2 regions of the Bradyrhizobium sp. CCBAU 53351 genome follow, and region 2 is predicted to be linked to the other one. Evidence: riboswitches for the same ligand, from Rfam matches in the RefSeq annotation. Region 2 holds a riboswitch; the other holds the start of a gene.

Region 1 (4,899 bases), 1.2 Mb from region 2:
ACCCGATCGACGATGCCGAGCTCCATCACCCGCGCGCGGGTCTTCTCGGAGCGCGCGGTGGTGACGATCTCGCCCGCCAGCCCCTGAAGCTTCGCAGCGCGCGCGATCGAGCCGCCGATCAGGCCGAAGCCGATCAGCGCGACGCGCTGGAAGTGCGTCTGCTCGCTCATTTGCCGGCCATGAAGTCGCGCAAGGCGTCGACCACGAGGCGATTGGCCTCCTCGGTGCCGATGGTCATGCGCAGCGAATGCGGCAGGCCGTAGTTCTTCAACGCGCGCAGCACGAGGCCGCGCTTGGTGAGGAAGGCGTCGGCGTCGTCAGCTGTCCTGCCCTTCTCGGTTGGGAAGTGGATCAGCACGAAATTGGCGACGCTCGGCGTCACCTTCAGCCCGAGCTTGCCGATCTCCTCGGTCAGCCAATTGCGCCAGGTCTCGGTGAACTGCTTCGACATCGCCTGGTGCGCGGTGTCCTCGATCGCGGCGACCGCGGCATACATCGCCGGCGTCGACACGTTGAAGGGCCCGCGGATGCGGTTGACGGCGTCGATGATGTGCTCGGGGCCGAACATCCAGCCGATGCGCAGCGCGGCGAGGCCGTGGATCTTGGAGAAGGTGTGCGTCACCACCGTGTTCTCGGTGGTGGCGACCAGCTCGATCCCCATTTCATAGTCGTTGCGAGACACGTAGTCGCAATAGGCGGCATCCAGCACCAGCAGCACGTGCGAGGGCAGGCCGGCGCGCAGCCGCTTGACCTCGTCGAACGGCACATAGGTGCCGGTCGGATTGTTGGGGTTGGCGAGCCAGACCAGTTTCGTGCGGGGCGTCACCGCCTTGAGGATGGCGTCGACGTCACAGGTGAGGTTGGTCTCCTGCGCGACGACGTTCTTGGCGCCGACCGCCATGGTCGCGATCGGGTAGACCAGGAAGCCGTGGGTGGTCGAGATCGCCTCGTCGCCGTGGCTGAGATAGGTGTGGGCCAGCAGATTGAGGATCTCGTCCGAGCCGGCGCCGCAGATGATCCGGTTGGGATCGAGCCCGAACGAGCGGCCGATCGCCTCGCGCAGCACGCGCGAGGTTCCTTCCGGATAGTCTTCCAGGTGATCCGCGACGCGCCTGAAGGCTTCGATCGCCTTGGGCGAGGGCCCGAACGGTGTTTCGTTGGCGGAGAGCTTGAACACCTTGCGGCCCGGCTCGGCGACCGGGCTCTTGCCGGGCGTGTAGGGCGCAATATCGAGAATGCCGGGATTCGGCACGGGGCGGGACATCTTGAACTCCGAAAATGGCGGGGCGGGCGCGCGGTTTACGATTTCGCCCCGGTCGGGGGCACCGTATAGCGCGTTGCGTGGCTGCCGACGAGGGCCACAGAGCGCACCGAGGCCCCCGCCTCGATCAGGGCAGCCCTGATTTTGTCGATGCTGGTCGCGCTCGTGACCGAGACCAGGAGCGCTGCGCCGTCGAAGGCGGTGTCGGGCACCGCCACGATCTCGGCGAGCGGCGACAGCGCGCGCGCGACCTCCGCGTTCCAGCCGGACACGCGGACACTGAAGGTCTCGACCTCGGTCACCAGGGCGCTGTCGGCGACGCGCGAGATCGCGAACACCGGCAGGGCGGCCGGATGGTCGGCACGCTCGATGAAGGGCATCCGCGCGATGATCTTCGGCGCGCCGTCCGCTTCCAGCTCCAGCCACCACGGCGTGCGGCTCGAGGTTGCCGAGACCATTGCCAAATCGCCCTTGGATTTCGCCACCGCCTCGACCGCGGCCTGCGCGCTGAAATGGGCGACGTAAGGCACCGTGAAGCCGAAATTGAAGCGCACGGAATCGCGCATCGCCGCCTCGCTGGCCGAGATGTCGGCATGCACGGAGAACGGCGCCTGCACATAGGTGAAGGTCGAGATGATGACGCGCCAGATGCTCTCGACCGTGTCGAGCGGCAGGATGCCGCGATGGCGCTGCACGAGCTCGCGCATCATGGATGCCTCGCGCGCCGGGCGGAACGCCGAGCCGACCTCCTGGGTCTGCTTGACCTGGATCAGGCGGTCGATGATGTCGCCGCGCTGCATCAACAGGCGGTGCATGCCCTCGTCGATCGCGTCGATCTCCTTGCGCAGTTCCTGCAGCGATGGTGGCGCGGGCGGACGTTGGGACATGTCTGGCTGTCGATCGTTCCGATGGGGAATGCCCTGATTAGGCAGTCGGAGCGGCGAAAGCAAAGAGAAATGACGTCCTTTTCGTCCCGCGCGACAGAGGCGAATTGAACCGATCCGGGCCGCGACTTGACGAAAACCGCCCAAGACGGTAGTTTTCATCCGTTCCGTGGTCATTTGAGCCGGCCGGCTTGCAGCCACGTTAAAAAACTCGCTAAACAGGCCGGGGACGCTTCCGATCCCGGCCGAACCTATCGTTCAGGCCGGGTTTTTCATGGCCTGATGCAAGTGGCGATCAAGGTTTGATCGCGAACGAGGTCGATGGTCAGATGGGTGGCGTCAAGTCGATACCGAGTCCTGCGATCAGCGCCGACGAGCGATCGCACGAGGTGGATCATCCGAGCTCGCAGGTCGCGCATTTCGGCAGCGAGCAGCCGCTGCGGCTCGATTGCGGCGTCGATCTCTCCCCGTTCCAGATCGCTTATCAGACCTATGGCGAGCTCAACGCCGATCGCTCCAACGCAATTCTGATCTGCCATGCGCTGACCGGCGATCAGCATGTCGCCAATGTGCATCCCGTCACCGGCAAGCCCGGTTGGTGGGAGACGCTGGTCGGCCCCGGCCGCCCGATCGATCCCAAGCACTACTTCATCATCTGCTCCAACGTGATCGGCGGCTGCATGGGCTCGACCGGGCCGGCGTCGATCAATCCCGCCACCGGCAAGGTCTGGGGTCTCGAGTTTCCCGTCATCACGATTCCGGACATGGTGCGCGCGCAGGCGATGCTGATCGACCGGCTCGGCATCGACACGCTGTTTGCGGTGGTCGGCGGCTCGATGGGCGGCATGCAGGTGCTGCAATGGACCGCGGCCTATCCCGCCCGCGTGTTCTCCGCGCTGGCGATCGCGTGCGCGACGCGGCACTCGGCGCAGAACATCGCCTTCCACGAGCTCGGCCGCCAGGCCGTGATGGCCGATCCCGATTGGCACGGCGGCGGCTATGCCGATCACGGCATCCATCCGCATCGCGGGCTCGCGGTGGCGCGCATGGCGGCGCATATCACCTATCTCTCGGACGCGGCGCTGCATCGCAAGTTCGGCCGGCGCATGCAGGACCGCGAGCTGCCGACCTTCTCGTTCGACGCCGACTTCCAGGTCGAGTCCTACCTGCGCTACCAGGGCTCTTCTTTCGTCGAACGCTTCGATGCCAATGCCTATCTCTATCTGACCCGCGCGATGGACTATTTCGACATCGCCGCCGACCATGGCGGCGTGCTCGCAAAGGCGTTCGCGGATATCAAGACCCGCTTCTGCGTCGTCTCCTTCACCAGCGACTGGCTGTTTCCGACCTCGGAATCGCGCGCGCTGGTGCATGCGCTGAACGCGTCGAGCGCGCGGGTGTCGTTCGCCGAGATCGAGACCGATCGCGGCCATGACGCCTTCTTGCTCGACGTTCCCGAATTCTTCGACATCTCCCGCGCCTTCCTGCAATCGGCAGGCAAGGCCCGCGGGCTGAAGGATAGCTAGCATGTCTGCGCAGGACGTATTGCCGCTGGGCGGCGTTGCGACCGGACGGTCCGGTGATTTTCGCGCCGATCATCGGCTGGTCGCCGAAATGGTCAAGCCAGGCTCGAAGGTGCTCGACGTCGGTTGCGGCGAGGGCGACCTGCTTCAGCTCCTGGAGACCCGCGGCATCGACGGCCGCGGCATCGAGCTGTCGCGCGAGGGCGTCAACCGCTGCGTCGCCAAGGGCCTTGCGGTGGTGCAGGGCGATGCCGACACCGATCTCGTCAATTATCCCGATGACGCCTTCGACTACGTGATCCTGTCGCAGACGCTGCAGGCGACGCGGCAGCCGCGGGTGGTGCTGGAGAATCTGCTGCGCATCGGCCGCCGCGCTATCGTGTCGTTCCCGAATTTCGGCTTCTGGAAGATGCGGCTCCAGCTCCTGATCGGCGGCCACATGCCGCGCACCGAGAATTTGCCGGCGACCTGGTACGACACCGCCAACATCCATTTCTGCACCATCAAGGATTTCGTCGAGCTCTGCGACGAGATCAACGTCAAGATGGAGCGTTCGGTGGCGCTCGATCTCTACGGCCGTCCGGTGCCCTTGAACCTGCCCTGGTGGGTGTGGAACATGTTCGGCGAGCAGGGCGTGTTTCTGCTGAGCCGCGGCGGGGGGAAGTAGTCTCTCTCCGTCATTCCGGGGCGCGCGAAGCGCGAGCCAGGATGCGCAATTGCGCATTCGAGATTCCATCGTGCAACACTGCCCGCTGCCCGATGGAGTCCGGGCCTGCGCCTCCGGCGCATCCCGGAACGACAGCTAGTGTGGGGCCAGCGACCTCGGGTCGCGTACTGGCCAGCGTCCCGCTTCCACCAGCGTCACGAACCGTGCCACCGTTTCGTTGAACAGCGCGGGCTCTTCGAGATTGAGCACGTGGCCGGACTTCGGAAACATCGCGAGTCCCGCCGCGGGAAGGTGCTTCTTCAGGAACAGGCTCGCGCCGACGCAGGGATCGTCCTCATCACCGCAGATGATCAGTGCCGGCGTCGCTGCGGCGCGGATCGCGTCCGTCATCGTAAAGATCGAGGGGCGGCCGCCCTGGAAGCCGCGCATCGTGCGCGCCGAGCCTTTGGCGTCGTGCCGTGCCAGCGCGGCGTAGAAATCGGCGTGGCCGCGCGGATCCTTCACCAGGAAGGGAATCCGGCTCGGCGCCTCGCGCGTGACTTTTGCCACTTCCACCGATCCCAG
Region 2 (4,899 bases):
TCGAACAGTCCCTCCAGCACCGCAGCGCAAGCGGGATGATAGTCCGAGACGTCGTCCATCAGCTCCCAGCTTTGCTGGCGGATTTCGAAGCTGCCTTCAGACGTCGTACTCTCAGCCGTGTCGTCCTGCGCAGCAAACAGCGCGTTCAGGAACGAGGCGAATTCACTCGCCCCGCCGCGGCCCATGGCCAGCGCGGCCGCGACCTCGTCGAAATATTGCATGCCGATCAACTTGCCGGTGAGGTGCAGCAGATAGCCGGCATCTTCGGGACCGAACAGCTGCACCATCACGGGCGCGGCGGTGCGGACATATTCCATCGCGTAGTTGCGATAGGCCTTCTCCAAGCGCGGCTTTGGCCAGCTCGCCACGGGAAGCGCCGGCGCCGTCTTCGCATCGAACAACGGCGCTTCCAGATGACGCGCGAACATGAGCCGCTGGTCCAGCTCGAGCGGGTGATCGTATTGATGGTAGTAGCCCTCCAGCCCGTCCTGGCCGTCGACGCTCTGCTTGGTGCAGACGAAACCGAGCCTGAGATCTCCGAGGGCCGCGCCATTGTTGGCGTGCCAGCCGCGCAGCATCGCACGGGACACCTCGCCCGGCACGCCGCAGATCGCCGTGCCCTTCCAGATCCAGCGCGGCGGCGGATAGCGGATCCAGGCCTTGGCGTCGCTCTCATACATGTACTCGACATGCACGCCGCCGATCCAGTTGGAGAGGTAGTGATATTGCGCGGCCGCGACCGCCGGCGGCAGATGATCGATCCCGAGCTTCTTCAGGCCCGGCAGGAAGCGCTCCTGCTGCTGGCGACGAAACACACGGAAGACGAACTCGGCCGCATCAGCCGTGCCGCGCCGCGTGACGACGGTGAGGATGAGCCCGGTGAAATAGGCGTGATAGAGCTCTGCAACCGCGCGCCAGCGCTTCCATTGGGCTTCCTGCGCGGCGTCTGAGGCGGTGGCCATGTTCACTCCCGATCATGATTTCGATCGAGTGTGTCACCGCACCCAATGGCAGGCAACATGACGGCCGCGCAGGGCGCCCTGCGCGAGCGCCCGCCAATTCCGCATCACGAAGTTTGCGGCGGCGCCTTGGCTGCGCGCTCACGCTCGACCCGTTCGGTGACGTCGCGCGCCATCGCCACCGATCCCAGCACGTTGCCGCCGGAATCCCGCACCAATGCGAACGTCATCTCGATGTAGAGCTTGCGTTCGCTCTTGTGCAGCGCGCGGGTCAGCGTCGGCTTGCCCGCAAGCTTCATGCTGCCGCTCGCGAGCGCGGCCTCGAAACCTTTCCAGTGCGCGGCGCGCAGATGTTCGGGAATGATCAGGTCGAGATTCTGGCCGAGCGCTTCCGCGGCGGTGAAGCCGAACAGGGCCGTCGCTGCACCGTTCCACCGCATGATCGTGCCGGACCGATCCGAATAGATCAGCGCGTCCGCGACATTCTCGGCAATCTTTGCGTCGAGTTCGGATGGATTGCTCATCTCGTCACCTCGTAGCCCGGATGGAGCGGAGCGCAATCCGGGATCGTGCCACAAGCGAGACTGCCCCGGATGACGCTTGCGCTCCATCCGGGCTACAGGATCGTGCTACACCCGGAAATGCTTCGATAGTTTGAGGCCCTGGGCCTGGTAATTGGAGCCGATGCGCTGGCCGTACATCGCGTCGGGACGGGCCAGCATCTTCTCGTAGACGAGGCGGCCGACGATCTGGCCGTGCTCGAGGATGAACGGCACTTCGCGCGAACGCACCTCCAGCACGGCGCGCGAGCCCAGCCCACCGGCGCCGGCATAGCCGAAGCCGGGATCGAAGAATCCGGCATAATGCACGCGGAATTCACCGACCAGCGGATCGAACGGCACCATCTCCGCGGCGTAGTCCGGCGGCACCTGCACGGCTTCCTTCGACGCCAGGATGTAGAACTCGCCGGGATCGAGGATCAGGCTGCCGTCGGGACGGGCCGAGATCGGCTCCCAGAAATCTTCCACCGCGTAGCCGGAGCGGCGATCGACGTCGACGACGCCGGTGTGCCGCTTGGCGCGGTAGCCGACGAAGCCGCTCGCCTTCTCGCCGGAGAGGTCGACGGAGACGGCGACACCGCCCGACAGATCGGCATCGTCGACGTCGACGAGGCGCTCAGTGGCGTGCAGGCCGTCGAGCTCGTCGGCGTTGAGGATGGCATCGCCGGTGCGGAAGCGCACCTGGCTGAGGCGCGAGCCCTCGCGGACCAGCACCGGAAACGTCTTCGGGCTGATCTCGGCATAGAGCGGACCGTGATAGCCGGCGCCGATCATGTCGAAGCGGCGGGTGCCGTCGGCGATCACGCGGGTGAAGACGTCGAGCCGGCCGGTGGAGCTCTTCGGATTAGCCGCCGCGACGATCTCCGGCGGCAGCGCGAGGCTTTCCAGCAGCGGCACGATGTAGACGCAGTTGGTCTCCAGCACCGCACCGTCGGCGAGGCTGAACTCGTGCAGCTTCAATTCGTCGATGCGCTCGGCGACGGTTGAGCCGGGACCGGGCAGGAAGCTGGCGCGGACGCGATAGGCGATGTCGCCGAGGCGCAGATCGAGGCTGGCCGGCTGGATCTGGCTCTCGACGAAATCATAGGCGGGCAGGATGAGCCCGGCCTCCGCCATTGCCGCGATCATGCGGTCGGGCAGGATACCATTGGCGTCGGGCGCGACCGTGAACGTCAACCGGGGGTCCTCATCAGGGGTCAATTGCATCCGGACATGCCGGAAATACAAGTCTTTTACGGCTATCCGATGGACGCCTTGACGGAAAGGGCATTGCGGAATATGAGCATCACTTATCCCGTGGTGATTTGAGCCGGCCGGCTTGCAGCCACGTTAAATAAGTCGCTAAACAGGCCGGGGACCTCTGTGATCCCGGCCCGTGGAGATATCCAGGCCGGTTTTTTTGTGACCGTTTTCGACGAGACGGTCATGTCGGAGGTACCTATGTCGAAGTCGCCTGCTGCTTACCGCCCCGAAACCCGCCTGGTCCATTCCGGCACCCTGCGCTCGCAATATGGCGAGACCTCGGAGTCGCTGTTCCTGACCCAGGGCTACGTCTACAACAGCGCCGAGGAGTGCGAGGCGCGGTTCAAGGGCGAGGATCCGGGCTTCATCTATTCGCGCTACTCCAATCCCACCATCGCAATGTTCGAGCGCCGCATGATCGAGCTCGAGGGCGCCGAGGCCGCCCGCTCGGCGGCGACAGGCATGGCCGCGGTGACGACCGCGATCCTGGCGCCGCTCAAGGCCGGCGATCACGTGGTGGCCTCGCGGGCGCTGTTCGGCTCGTGCCTCTACGTCGTGCAGGACCTGTTGCCGCGCTATGGCATTGAGACCACGCTGGTCGACGGGCTCGACCTCGACCAGTGGCAGCGCGCGCTGCGACCGAACACCAAGACGTTCTTCCTGGAGAGCCCGACCAATCCGACGCTTGATGTGCTCGACATTCCCGGGATCGCCGAGATCGCGCACAAGGGCGGCGCGCGGCTCGTCGTCGACAACGTGTTCGCGACGCCGATCTGGCAGAGCCCGCTCGCGCTCGGCGCCGACGTCGTGGTCTATTCCGCGACCAAGCATATCGACGGCCAGGGCCGCTGCCTCGGCGGCATCATCCTGTCCTCGGAAGCCTTCATCGCCGAGCACATCCACAATTTCATGCGCCAGACCGGCCCGTCGATCTCGCCGTTCAACGCCTGGGTCCTGCTCAAGGGCCTCGAGACGCTGGGCGTGCGCGTGCGCGCGCAGACCGATACCGCCTCGCGCATCGCCGAGGTGCTGGCGAGCCATCCGAAGATCGCACGGCTGGTCTATCCCGGACGCGCCGATCATCCGCAGGCGGCACTGGTGAAGAAGCAGATGCGCGGCGGCTCGACGCTGGTCGGCTTCGAGGTCAAGGGCGGCAAGGCTGCCGCGTTCCGCGTGCTCAACGAGCTGAAGCTTGCGCGGATCTCGAACAATCTCGGCGACGCCAAGAGCCTCGTCACGCATCCGGCCACCACGACGCATCAGCGCCTGAAACCGGAAGACCGCGCCGCGCTCGGCATCGGCGAAGGTTTCATCCGCTTCTCGGCAGGCCTGGAGCATCCGGACGATCTGATCGAGGATCTGACGGCGGCGCTGGAGAAGGCGTGATCGCTTGGTAGGGCGGGTTGGCCGAAGGCGTAACCCGCCGCTTCCGTTTCCGCACAGACAGACAATGGCGGGTTACGCCGAGCAGATGCGCTTCGCGCATCTGCAGGGCTAACCCCGCCCTACGCGCCGTCTTTTCACATCGGCCGGTACGTCCGCACGTCCGCCGGCACGTTCACGCCGAGCCTGATCTGGCCGACGGAGCGGATGATGTCGTCGCCGAGCAGCTGCGCGAAGCAGGCATAGCCCCAATCGTTCATGTGCAGGCCGTCCGCGATGACGAAGCTCTCGACCGGGATCGATTGGTTCTCGTGCCAGTCGCGCATCACCTCGAAGCGCGGGAAGATGCCGACGTGACGCAGCTCCGCGACCTTGCCGAGCAGGTGCACCATCTTGCCGGCGCTCTCCTTGCGCTGGTTGACGGCGGGCGAATATTGCGGATCGACCAGCACGATGTCGGCGCCGCCCGCGGCCTGGATGCGGCTGATGCCGTCCTCGACCAGTTTTGCGGTCTCGCCGGGATCGAGATTGCGCAGCACCGCGTTGGTGCCGACCTGCCAGATCACGAGATCCGGATGCACGTCGATCACCTGCGTCTGGAGGCGCTTCATCATCTCGGGCGCGTCCTCGCCGCCGACGCCGGCATTGACGACGGTGATGTCCGCGGTCGGATAGTGCCGGCGCAGCTGCGCGGCGAGCCGGTTCGGATAGTTGAACTCCGGCGAGCTGGCCCCGAAGCCTGCGGTCGACGACGA

What was found. Region 2 has a riboswitch for S-adenosylmethionine ahead of XH83_RS33700 (O-succinylhomoserine sulfhydrylase). Riboswitches for the same ligand answer to the same signal wherever they lie in the genome.
Region 1: another riboswitch for S-adenosylmethionine. It lies ahead of XH83_RS04485 (homoserine O-acetyltransferase); the one in region 2 lies ahead of XH83_RS33700 (O-succinylhomoserine sulfhydrylase).

The regions. Positions count from the first base shown of each region.
Region 1 is NZ_CP030059.1:936,274-941,172, forward strand. Features, by position in the region: gene XH83_RS04470 (prephenate/arogenate dehydrogenase family protein) at 1-170, opposite strand, end outside; gene hisC (histidinol-phosphate transaminase) at 167-1,264, opposite strand; gene XH83_RS04480 (chorismate mutase) at 1,300-2,148, opposite strand; SAM riboswitch at 2,305-2,384, shown strand; gene XH83_RS04485 (homoserine O-acetyltransferase) at 2,475-3,671, shown strand; gene metW (methionine biosynthesis protein MetW) at 3,673-4,335, shown strand; gene XH83_RS04495 (alpha/beta fold hydrolase) at 4,471-4,899, opposite strand, start outside.
Region 2 is NZ_CP030059.1:7,059,886-7,064,784, forward strand. Features, by position in the region: gene XH83_RS33685 (hypothetical protein) at 1-962, opposite strand, end outside; gene XH83_RS33690 (PAS domain S-box protein) at 1,067-1,483, opposite strand; gene XH83_RS33695 (2'-deoxycytidine 5'-triphosphate deaminase) at 1,589-2,725, opposite strand; SAM riboswitch at 2,806-2,885, shown strand; gene XH83_RS33700 (O-succinylhomoserine sulfhydrylase) at 2,960-4,147, shown strand; gene XH83_RS33705 (SGNH/GDSL hydrolase family protein) at 4,282-4,899, opposite strand, start outside.